One region of the Streptococcus sp. Z554 genome, then DNA from elsewhere that is predicted to be linked to it. Evidence: predicted binding sites of a transcription regulator. Region 1 holds the regulator's gene; each other region holds the start of a gene.
What was found. The regulator CtsR, encoded in region 1, represses protease genes until heat stress. The targets are predictions, from matches to a motif close to TTGGTCAAAAAAGGTCAAANA.
Positions count from the first base shown of each region.

Region 2: the regulator CtsR is predicted to act here: its motif matches at 3,066-3,086, upstream of ACVC7R_RS03310 (ATP-dependent Clp protease ATP-binding subunit).
Region 3: the regulator CtsR is predicted to act here: its motif matches at 1,896-1,916, upstream of clpP (ATP-dependent Clp protease proteolytic subunit ClpP).

Region 1 is NZ_JBRKNV010000011.1:31,994-36,007, reverse strand. It holds gene ACVC7R_RS08260 (ABC transporter ATP-binding protein) at 1-198, shown strand, start outside; gene ACVC7R_RS08255 (hypothetical protein) at 302-517, shown strand; gene ACVC7R_RS08250 (hypothetical protein) at 540-767, shown strand; gene ACVC7R_RS08245 (hypothetical protein) at 812-1,051, shown strand; gene ACVC7R_RS08240 (DUF7675 family protein) at 1,079-1,381, shown strand; gene ACVC7R_RS08235 (CtsR family transcriptional regulator) at 1,605-2,063, shown strand; gene ACVC7R_RS08230 (ATP-dependent Clp protease ATP-binding subunit) at 2,070-4,014, shown strand, end outside.
Region 2 is NZ_JBRKNV010000002.1:186,169-190,182, forward strand. It holds gene ACVC7R_RS03300 (peptide ABC transporter substrate-binding protein) at 1-25, opposite strand, end outside; gene ACVC7R_RS03305 (S-ribosylhomocysteine lyase) at 231-713, shown strand; gene ACVC7R_RS03310 (ATP-dependent Clp protease ATP-binding subunit) at 922-3,024, opposite strand; gene pflB (formate C-acetyltransferase) at 3,430-4,014, opposite strand, start outside.
Region 3 is NZ_JBRKNV010000002.1:22,370-26,383, forward strand. It holds gene ACVC7R_RS02530 (ABC transporter substrate-binding protein) at 1-815, opposite strand, end outside; gene ACVC7R_RS02535 (YlbG family protein) at 906-1,175, opposite strand; gene clpP (ATP-dependent Clp protease proteolytic subunit ClpP) at 1,251-1,841, opposite strand; gene upp (uracil phosphoribosyltransferase) at 2,003-2,632, opposite strand; gene ACVC7R_RS02550 (deoxycytidylate deaminase) at 2,720-3,187, opposite strand; gene ACVC7R_RS02555 (TetR/AcrR family transcriptional regulator) at 3,206-3,763, opposite strand; gene ACVC7R_RS02560 (DegV family protein) at 3,888-4,014, shown strand, end outside.

The DNA of each region.
Region 1 (4,014 bases):
CTGGAGTTGACGACACTCATCATTACGCATAGTATCGAAGAGGCCCTTAATCTCAGTGATCGCATCTATATCTTGAAAAATCGCCCTGGTCAGATTGTTTCTGAAATCAAACTCGACTGGTCTGAAGGCGAAGACAAGGAAGTTCAAAAAATTGCTTATAAACGCCAGATTTTAGCGGAATTGGGCTTAAATAATTAGAAATGAAGAGAGTTGGTGAAGTTTATTCTTTGCCAGCTCTTTTTTGTCTATAAATGGAAATCCTGATAGATAAAAAGTGATATAATTGACGTATGGTGATGTGATGAAAAAAGAAGAAATTAAAAAGTATTTAGACACAGATCTGGAATTCAATGTTAATGGCCGAGGTGCTTGTTTCTTATCCAGCATTTGTGTAGCTGGTTATGATTATGAAGGTCATCAGTTTGATACAATTGATCAAGCAATGGAAGCTAAAGTTTTTGACGGGAAAAGCTTAGTGGATATATGGGATGATATTTTCCAGCAAATAAAAATATAATTTATATTGGACAGAGAAAATAATGGTAAAATTTAATTTGATTGAAGTTGTGAATGGTTTTTATCGTTACGAGATTTTTCCTGAAGGTGATGAGAGCAGAAGGGAGATTTTTGAATTTAATCCTTCTACCCGTGAGCTAAAGCGAAATGATCCCTCAAAATATGGTTTTGATTATATGTCAAAATGTATTATAAATCTAAAAAATGAAGACGGCAGCTTGAAAGAATCAGGGCAAGTTGTGTGGTACTAAATGACTTGAACTTCTTTGGAAAATATAGTATATAGGAAAAAGCAATGTTGAAACTAATTAAAATTTTCAATTCTAGTATTTTAGGATATTGGTACATTCCAGAAAATCGTGACCCAGGTTTGATTGAGATTGATGAGCAAACTGGTGAAGTTACAGTTGCTATCGAGTCAAATTATGATAAAGAACTTGGGGCACCCTATTATGCAAACAAGGCTCGTGGAGCGGTGAAGCAGATGTGGGATAGAGGAGAATTACCAAGCGAGAAATCATTTACCTGGTGGTAATTTTAAGAGATAACAAAAAGTGATTAAATGATGTTAAATAACGACTTAATGGAATGCGATAAACCAAGTTCATCCGATGCACTGGATGAAGTTCTTATTTTAGAGTCTAACCTAGAAGGTTACAGTGATTTTTATAAAGAATCTGAGACATCAAAAGTTTGGTGGATTGATAAGATAGATGTTAAAGGAGAGTTTCTGTTCAGCTTTGATCAGAAAAAAATGTATAACCTTTTTCTTGACTATCCTCACAATATGACGGAAGAAGAAGTAAGAATTTTTGATAGAGAAAATCCGTTTTGGAGTGATTATTTCTCGGATAGAAAGTTGTGAACTATTTGTTTCGATTGGGAATTTTTTGCTTTCAAGGCCCTTTTTAGGGCTCTTTTTGTGGACTTTTTAAGGAACTGTAAAGAAAAACCAAGGTGTCTTAATTCCATTGTATTGTTAAGAAAATCAGTATTTTCAAGGTCTTAGCCCTAAAAATTTGACTTATAGAGTCTTAAATGATAGTATAGTCAAAGATGGTCAAAGTTGAAGAAGGAGGTAGCAAGCTATGAAATTTAAAAATACATCGGACCATATTGAAGCCTATATCAAGGCAATTTTAGAACAATCTGGCATCGTAGAATTGCAACGAAGCCAGCTAGCGGATACCTTTCAAGTTGTACCTAGCCAGATTAACTATGTGATTAAGACTCGTTTTACAGAGAGTAGAGGATATCTAGTTGAGAGTAAACGAGGTGGTGGGGGCTATATTCGCATTGGTCGAATTGAATTCTCGAACCATCATGATATGCTGCGTGATTTGTTGTATTCTGTGGATGATGAGGTTAACCAAGTATTCTTTGAAGATGTCTTAAGACTCTTAGTCGAACAAGAACTCTTGACTCGCCAAGAGATGAATCTATTATTAGCTACGGGGACAGACCGAATTCTAGGTGAGGAAGCTGATCATATTCGTGCCAATATGCTTCGTCAGTTGTTGCATGAAGTAGATAGAAAAGGAAAATAAAACTACATGAAATATTCAAAAGCATTGAGAGAATGTATCGATAGCGCCTTTCTGGTAGCGAGTCGCTTTGGTGCAGACTACCTAGAGTCATGGCACCTACTGATTGCCATGGCCAATCATAGCTACAGTGTTGCCGGAGCAACTCTCAACGAATTCCCTTATGAGATTGATCGTTTAGAGGAAGTCGCTGTAGAATTAACAGAGGCAAACTATAACCACAAGGAAGATTACCAGGAACTTCCCTTCTCATATCGCTTAAATGTCTTACTATTAGAAGCGGAACATATTGCTTCAGTTGTTCATGCCAAAGCATTGGGTACTGAGCACCTTCTTTACGCTATCTTGCATGATGGTAATGCCCTAGCAACTCGCATTCTAGAAAAAGCAGGTTTCTCCTATGAAGACCAGAAGGACCAAGTCAAGATTGCTGGGCTTCGTCGTAGTCTTGAGGCGCGTGCTGGTTGGACAAAAGAAGATTTAAAGGCTCTTCGTCAGCGCCATCGCTCAGTTGCAGATAAGCAAAATTCTATGGCAAATATGATGGGGATGCCTCAAACTCCAAGTGGTGGTTTGGAAGATTACACTCATGATCTTACAGAACAAGCCCGTTCAGGGAAATTAGAGCCAGTCATCGGCCGTGACCAAGAAATCTCTCGTATGATTCAAATCTTGAGTCGAAAAACAAAAAACAATCCAGTTCTAGTTGGAGATGCAGGTGTCGGTAAAACAGCTCTGGCACTTGGCCTTGCGCAACGTATTGCCAACGGAAATGTACCTGATGAAATGGCTAAGATGCGAGTATTAGAGCTTGATTTGATGAATGTGGTTGCGGGAACTCGTTTCCGTGGAGACTTTGAGGAACGTATGAACAATATCATCAAAGATATTGAGGAAGACGGCAAGGTGATCCTCTTTATCGATGAGCTTCATACTATTATGGGGTCTGGAAGTGGGATTGATTCGACCTTGGATGCGGCCAATATTCTGAAACCTGCCTTGGCACGTGGAACTCTGAGAACTGTCGGAGCGACTACTCAGGAAGAATACCAAAAACACATCGAAAAAGATGCTGCCCTGTCTCGTCGCTTTGCAAAAGTGATGATTGAAGAGCCGAGCGTGGCTGATAGTATGGCTATTTTGCAGGGCTTGAAAGCAACTTATGAGAAACACCACCATGTTCAAATTACAGATGAAGCAGTAGAAACAGCTGTCAAAATGGCCCATCGCTATTTGACTAGTCGTCACTTGCCAGACTCAGCGATTGATCTTTTGGATGAAGCAGCAGCAACTGTTCAAAATCAGTCGAAACACGCTAAAAAAGATGAGTCAGGCTTAACAGCTGCAGATAAGGCCTTGATGGATGGCAAATGGAAGCAAGCTACTCAACTCATTGCAAAAGAGCAGGAAGTTCCAGTCTATAAAGATTTGGTGACAGAATCAGACATTTTGACCACCTTGAGTCGCTTGTCAGGTATTCCAGTTCAAAAATTGACACAAACGGATGCCAAGAAGTATCTCAATCTTGAAGCTGAACTGCATAAACGTGTTATCGGGCAGGAACAAGCGGTATCAAGTATCAGTCGTGCCATTCGTCGAAATCAATCTGGTATTCGTAATAACAAACGTCCAATTGGTTCCTTTATGTTCCTAGGACCGACAGGTGTTGGTAAAACTGAACTAGCCAAGGCTTTGGCAGAAGTTCTTTTTGATGATGAATCTGCTCTTATCCGCTTTGACATGAGTGAATACATGGAGAAATTTGCGGCTAGTCGCCTCAATGGAGCTCCTCCAGGTTATGTAGGTTACGAAGAAGGTGGGGAGTTGACCGAGAAGGTTCGTAACAAACCATACTCTGTCTTGCTCTTTGACGAGGTAGAAAAGGCCCACCCAGATATCTTTAATGTTCTCTTGCAGGTCTTGGACGATGGGGTTCTGACAGACAGTAAAGGTC
Region 2 (4,014 bases), on a different contig from region 1:
AGGCCATTACTTTTGAAAATTTCATAATAAACTCCTTTTTGACTTTTTATACATTATAGTCCCTTTTCAGCCATGTGTCAATACAATTTTCAGAATTTTTCAAATTAATTTGAAAATATTTTCTTCCTAGATTTCTAATGTGAAAATCTTTTTAGGAAAATTTCAATCATTGACATTTATCAACTATATCTTTATGATATAATGAAAGAAGAAAGTTGAAAGGAAATACCATGTCAAAAGAAGTTATTGTTGAAAGTTTTGAACTAGACCATACGATTGTAAAAGCTCCTTATGTCCGATTGATTGGAGAAGAGACTGGACCGAAAGGAGATATCATTTCTAACTTTGATATCCGCTTGGTTCAACCAAATGAAGACTCTATCCCTACTGCTGGACTTCATACAATTGAGCACCTCTTGGCTAAACTAATCCGTACTCGCATCGACGGTATGATTGATTGTTCACCATTTGGTTGTCGTACAGGGTTTCATATGATTATGTGGGGACGTCATACTAGCGCTGAAATCGCTACTGTCATCAAGGATTCACTGAAGGAAATCGCTGAAACAACAACTTGGGAAGATGTCCCAGGAACAACTATTGAATCTTGTGGCAACTACAAGGACCACAGCTTATTTTCAGCTAAGGAATGGGCAAAATTAATTCTCCAACAAGGAATCTCAGACGATGCCTTTGAACGTCATGTCATTTAATAATAAAAAAGAGGCTAGGACTTTTGTCCTAGCCTTTCAATTATCTATGGATTGTGGAGCAAGACGCAGTGGTTGAGTGGGCTCTACTACGCTGATTTCATCAACTTTTACAGCCCTACTCAACTGTGCGGAGGTAGGACGACGAAATCGAATTCTAACGAATTACCGATTTCTGTCCCACTCTCTTTTTTATTTTCGAAATCTTGATTTAGGCTTTTTCACGAATGACCAAAACACCATCTTCCATGTCAGCTTCTAGGTGTTTAGCATCAAGATTATCCAAGTGGAAATCTGTCACTTTATCTCGGATTTGTTGTTCAACCACACGACGGAGTGGACGAACCCCCATAACTTCATCATATCCTTCCTCAGTCATGTATTCTTTGGCTGCATCACTCACTGCCAAGTCAATTTCTTTCTTAGCAAGTGTCTTATTGACATCAACCAACATCAAATCAACAATTTTAGAAAGATCTTCCTTGCTCAAGTGTGAGAACTCAATCACTGCGTTAAAGCGATTCAAGAATTCTGGACGGAAGTAAGGTTTCAAACGATCCATGAGTTCTGGTTTGTCCGCATCTTCTGTCAAGTTAGCTTCATAACCAAAGCCAGCGTTTGAAGTTGCGATAATCACCGTATTCTTGAAGTTGACAGTGTTACCTTGACCATCTGTCAAACGACCATCGTCCAAGACTTGAAGGAGAAGGGTGATGACTTGAGGGTCAGCCTTTTCAATCTCATCCAAAAGTACGATTGAGTATGGATTGCGACGGACGCGTTCTGTCAAGGTATTGTTGTTGTCATCGTAACCAACATAACCTGCAGTTGTACCAATCAATTTAGATACGGCTGTACGATCACTGTATTCTGACATATCCAAACGGATGATAGCATCTTTAGTACCGAACATATCAAGCGCTAATTGTTTAGCCAACTCTGTCTTACCAACACCAGTAGGTCCTACAAATAGGAAGCTACCGATTGGACGGTTCCCTTCGTCAAATCCTGCACGGTTCCGACGGATCGCTTTTGCAACGGCTTCAACGGCCTTATCTTGACCGATAACCTTGGTTTGCAAACGGTGACCCATATCTTTCAAACGTTCGATATCAGTTGCACCCATTTGCGATACTGGAATACCAGTCATACGTTCGACAGACTCTGCTACGTCATTGACAGTTGCAGTTACCTTGTGATCCTCTGTATGGTTAGCAATTTGTTTTTCCAATTCTTCGATACGGACTTTTGCATTTAGAGCTGCTTCATAGTCTTCTTTGGCTGCTGCTTCTTCTTGTTTGATTTTTTCCGCTTGGATTTCGTGCTCAACCGCATGTACATCTGTTACTGGGTGTTGAGCCGCCAAGTGAGCAGCTGTCACGTCGACCAAGTCGATTGCCTTATCAGGCAAGCTACGTTGTGGAATGTATTGAACAGAGTAATCAACGGCAGCTTTCAAGACTTCATCTGGCAAGACAACATTGTGGTGTTGTTGATAAAGATCACGAATCCCTTGGAGGATCTTGAATGTATCTTCAGCAGATGGAGCATTAACCTTGACTTCGTTGAAACGACGTGCTAGGGCAGCATTTTTCAAGATGGTGTTACGGTATTCATCCTGAGTAGTTGCACCAATAACTGTCAATTCACCACGAGAAAGGGCTGGTTTCAAGATGTCCGCAAGGCCTTTAGAACCTTGACCATCACCTGTGCTACCTGCACCTAGGATTTGGTGGATTTCATCGAAGAAGAGAATAATATTTCCAGCTTCTTTGACCTCATTTACCAAATTTTGAATGTTTTCTTCAAAGCTACCACGGTATTGAGTACCAGCTTCAAGACCTGAAATATCTATAGAAATGATTTCTTTGTTCTTGATAGCTGCTGGAACATCACCATTTACAATAGCTTGTGCCAAACCTTCTACTACTGCAGTTTTACCAACACCAGCATCACCAACAAGAACTGGATTGTTCTTAGTACGGCGAGAAAGAATTTCAGAAGTTTCTTGAATTTCTTTATTACGTCCAATAACTGGATCCAACTTACCTTCACGAGCTTCTGCTGTTAAGTTACGTCCAAGTTTTGCAAGAATCCCATCTTGTTTCATAGCTTTACCTTGAACGTATTGAGCTTGTTCACTACCTTCGCTTGGTAGTTGACCTGTTTGACGGTAAATAGCAAATTCTTCAGGTGTTACTTCACGACCGTTAATCAAGTAACGACGGTTTTCTGAACTGTATCCACGCATACCACCCATCAATTGGTTAAATAAATCATCCATGTTGTTAAAGTTATTAAAGTTGTTGTTCATATTTCATACCTCGTTTGTTTTCAAATTTACTTAGTCAAAATAATTTGACTTACTCTGACCTTTGTTTTAAAAAATTTAGACTAGCTATTTGCTACTCTACGTATAATTTCAGGTTTTTCTTTATCCAATACAGGTTTTTCGATTGGACTTCTAAAAATACTAATGTTAACCATAGGTTGTACCTCTTTTCTAGGTTTTACCCATACTTTGATCTTAAGATACTATATACAATCACCTTAAAATCAAGGTTTTCTAAGGACTTTCCTTATCCTTATGTTCTTAGTATATCACTTTGGTCAGTTTTAGTCAAGAGATTTGACCAAATTTGACTAATTTTTTTTAAAAAATTTTTATAACAAAAAAACCAGTCATATTGACTGGTTTTTAAATTGCTATTTATGAATCTTAGCTCAATGCATCATCCATTGAAAGTACTTCGTGGAAGACACGTTGTGTCAATTCAGTTTTTTGTTCTGGAGTGAGGTATTTAGTGTTTACACAGTATCCAGAGATACGTACGATTACGTCTTCACCTGACATGATCTTTTCGTAAACATCGTTCAAGTCCATAACGTTCAAGTTCACGTGTTGTCCACCGTTTTCAAAGTAACCATCAAGGATTGTTACCAAGTTATCAACTTGTTCGTCACGAGTTTTACCAAGAGCACGTGGTGATACTTGAGTTGTCAATGAGATACCATCAGCTGCATAACCAAAGTCAAGGCTAGCAAGTGAGTTCAAGTTTTGCAACCATCCACCTTTAGCTTTGTTAGATGGGTTAGCACCTGGTGAGAAGAATTCCAATTTAGACAAGTTCACAGAACCATCTTCGTTGAGGTATACACCTTTGTGGACTGGTGAGTTACCAGTTTGTTTAGAGTAAGCAACGTTAGATGTGATTGTCAAAAGTGATACTGTAGCTTCTGCGTCTTTGTAAAGTTTGTGGCTACGTAGACGAGTTGTATAAGCTTCAATCAACCATTCTGCCAA
Region 3 (4,014 bases), on a different contig from region 1:
TGTTGAACAAATTCCGCACCGTTAAATCCGTCACCACCAATGATTGGTTTGTCAATTCCCATACCGCGAGCTTGGTTTACAATTTTACCCGCTTCTGTGTAGTAACCTGGCAATACGATCGCATCAAAGTCTTTATCTTTGATCTTTGTCAAAGCAGCTTGGAAGTCTGTATCACCTGATACAAATGTTTCGTCTGCAACGATTTCACCTTTGAATGAATCACGGAATGATTTTGCAATACCTTTAGCGTAGTCACTTGAGTTATCTGTATACAAGACAACTTTTTTAGCGTTCAATTTGTTTGAAACATAGTTAGAAATGATTTGCCCTTGGAAGCTATCTTGGAATGTTCCGATGAAAAGGAAATCTTGACCTTTAGTCAAACCATCTTGAGTAGCACTTGGAGAAATCAATGGAACTCCAGCTTGTGTAGCATTTGCTACTGCTGCTGCAGTCGCACCTGAAGTCGCAGGTCCTACGATAGCAGCTACTTTAGATTGAGTAACAAGGTTTGTTGAAACAGAAGCAGCTTCAGCAGTTTCAGATTTGTTATCTTTATCAACTACTTCGATTTGTTTTCCATCGATACCACCTGCTGCGTTGATTTCATCAACTGCAAGTTGAGCACCTTTTTGCTCAGATGTACCATAAGATGCTACAGCACCTGTTTCTTCAAAGTTGAAACCAATTTTTACAACTTTCTCATCAATTGGGTTCCCAGTTGCGTTTGCTGGTCCTGATTTAACCTCACCACATGCAGCTAGAAGTGCTGTACTAGCAAGAGCTACAAGTGATAATGCGAACTTTTTCTTCATGTTTGTCTCCTTTTAATGTTCAATTTTAAAATTACATGTTAAGAATATACCGAATTATCAGAAAATTGTCAACAAGTTTCTCTCACTTTTTTATATGATAACGTTTTCGTTGTTTTTATAAAGGTTTCCAACGAAAGGAGTTTCCAATTCTTGGATATGACAGACTCTCACTTTCTTGATAAATTTCTCTTTTTCTAAACGATTGACTAGCTCCTCTACCTCTTCTGCTGGGACATAGAGTTGCAGATAACGGTGTTTCTTAGAATGGTAACAAATATCACCATAATTTGCGATTTTTTTAGCATCGCGATTATAGTATAGATAGATAATCAGACCAGACCGATTCTCTTTTTGAAACATAATTCAACTTCCTTCTAATAATCTTCCTTCTATTATATCAAAAAAAACAAGCTCAGTCGAGCTTGCTTTAGTTGATTAGTTCAAAGAATTATTAGCCATGATTTCATCGATAAATCCGTATTCAAGAGTTTCTTGAGCACTCATCCAATAATCACGTTCAGCATCTGCATGGATTTGCTCAACTGATTTACCAGAATTATCTGCAAGAATTTGCTCTAAAGTCTTACGAGTTTTAAGCAAGTGTTCAGCAGCAATAGCCATATCGGTTTGCTGTGTACCACCACCTGTACCACCCATTGGTTGGTGAATCATGTATTCTGCATTTGGAAGCATGAAACGTTTACCTTTAGCACCACTAGATGCAATGACCGTTCCCATTGATGCTGCCATCCCCATGACAATTGTTTGGACATCAGCCTTAATAAAGTTCATCGTGTCAACAATTGCCAAACCAGCTGATACAGAACCCCCAGGAGTGTTCACATAAAGGTAAATATCCTTTGTACTATCTTGGGCATCCAAGAAGAGCAACTGAGCAATGACCGAGTTTGCCATATTGTCTTCGACTGGCCCAGTCAACATGATAATGCGGTCCTTAAGAAGACGTGAGTAGATGTCATACGAACGTTCTCCACGACTTGTCTGTTCAATAACTACAGGAATCATTCATTTCTCCTTCTGATTTCTAAATTTCTTAGTCTATGCAATTATTATATATCCTTGGTCAAAAAAGGTCAAATTTTTGCTCTATTCTAAAGACAGATACAAAAATTTAACCTCCTTTCAAAACTAAGACTAGGCTATAGTCTCAATATCACTTTAGAATCTTATTTTGTTCCGAACAAGCGGTCTCCAGCGTCTCCAAGACCTGGAACGATGTAACCATGTTCGTTCAAACGTTCATCCAAAGCTGCTGTAAAGATTTCTACATCAGGGTGTGCTGCTTGAAGTGCCTTCACACCTTCTGGAGCAGATACAAGGCAGACAAACTTGATGTTTGAAGCTCCACGTTTTTTGAGGGAGTCAACAGCCAAAATCGCTGATCCACCCGTTGCAAGCATAGGATCAACTACAAAGATTTGACGTTGGTCAATATCTTCAGGTAATTTTACCAAGTATTCTACTGGTTGAAGGGTCTCTTCATCACGGTACATACCAATGTGACCAACTTTAGCTGCTGGAACCAAACTCAATAGTCCATCAACCATACCAATACCGGCACGCAAGATTGGGACAATCGCCAATTTTTTTCCAGCCAATTGTTTTTGAACTGTTTTTGTGATTGGTGTCTCGATTTCTACGTCTTCAAGTGGAAGATCACGAAGCACTTCATATCCCATCAACATTGCAATCTCATCAACTAGCTCACGAAAAGCTTTTGTCGAAGTATCCGTACGACGCAAGATTGACAATTTGTGTTGAATCAGTGGATGATTAATAACTTCAAGTTTTCCCATTTTCTGAATTCCTTCTTTCAATTTATTCTTCTTATTATATCAAAAAATGGTCCAAAAAGCTTTTGAAACCATTTATTTTTTATAATTCTAAATCAAATCAGCTTCTTGAAGAGCTGTTTGAACAGTTTCAAGTGGTAAATGTGTTAATTCTGTCCCTTTTTCTTGATAAAGATACTGAGCATAATCGTCCATGCGGTATTGATTGATATACACAACACGCTCGCATCCTACTTGAAGTAATTGCTTGGTACAGTTGAGGCAAGGGAAATGTGTAACATATGCTGTAAAGCCTTTTGGAACGCCACGTTCTGAACCTTGTAAAATAGCATTTACCTCTGCATGAAGGGTACGGACACAGTGCCCCTCAATCACCAGACAGTCATGATCGATACAATGCTCTGTCCCTGACACCGATCCATTATAGCCGGTCGAAATAACCTTATTATCCTTGACTAAAACAGCTCCTACTTTGGCACGTTTACAGGTCGAACGATTGGCAATCAATAAAGCTTGAGCAGCAAAATACTCATCCCAAGCCAGTCTTTTTTCAGTCATAACTTCTCTCCTCTTGATTTATTTTTTGAAAAATGGCAAGCGCAGATCTGCGATTTTTTCAGCAGGAACCTTCATCCCATCCTTGATCCATTTAAGCAAGACTGATACGATGGCAGAACTCCAAAAAGAATGCAGGTAAGAGCTGACTCCTTTTGATTTTCCATAGTATTTTTCTAAAAATTCTTGCATGGCTTGCACAAAGATTTTTTCTAGGTGATAGTCCAAGGCAAGCTGAATAACCTTAGCTTCTTTCTTGGCTTCTCTAAAGAGGTGAACCCATACGAGATAAAGATCTGTTTTAACATCGTAATGACTTAGCTGCTCCATGATGTTATGGACGCTACGTTTAAAGACACTTTCTAAAATCTCTTCTTTAGAATCATAGTTTCGATAAAAGGCTGCACGAGAAACGCCAGCACGCTTGACTAACTCAGAAATGCTAATTTTAGCTAACTCTTTTTTCTCCAAGAGTTGCAAAAGAGCTGTTTCTATCGCTTCTCTGGTTAGCAAATTAGATTCTTGGTTTGATTTTCTTAGGTTCTCAAGCGATTTTTCAGATATTTTACGTTCAGACATAACAATTTCTTTCTACTTGTGACAACAGAGAGCAACTACTTTTGTTTCAAGGGCTTTCATGATATAATTGTAAAAAAAGACAGAACCTTTGTCAATGTATAAGTGATAAAGATGGAGAATTTCTATGACTTGGAAGATTATAGCTGACTCTGGTTGTGATTATCGCCAATTGGCAAATCCTGCTATTGATACTGAATTTATCAGTGTTCCCTTAAAGATTCAAGTAGCAGATCAGGTCTTTATTGACGACG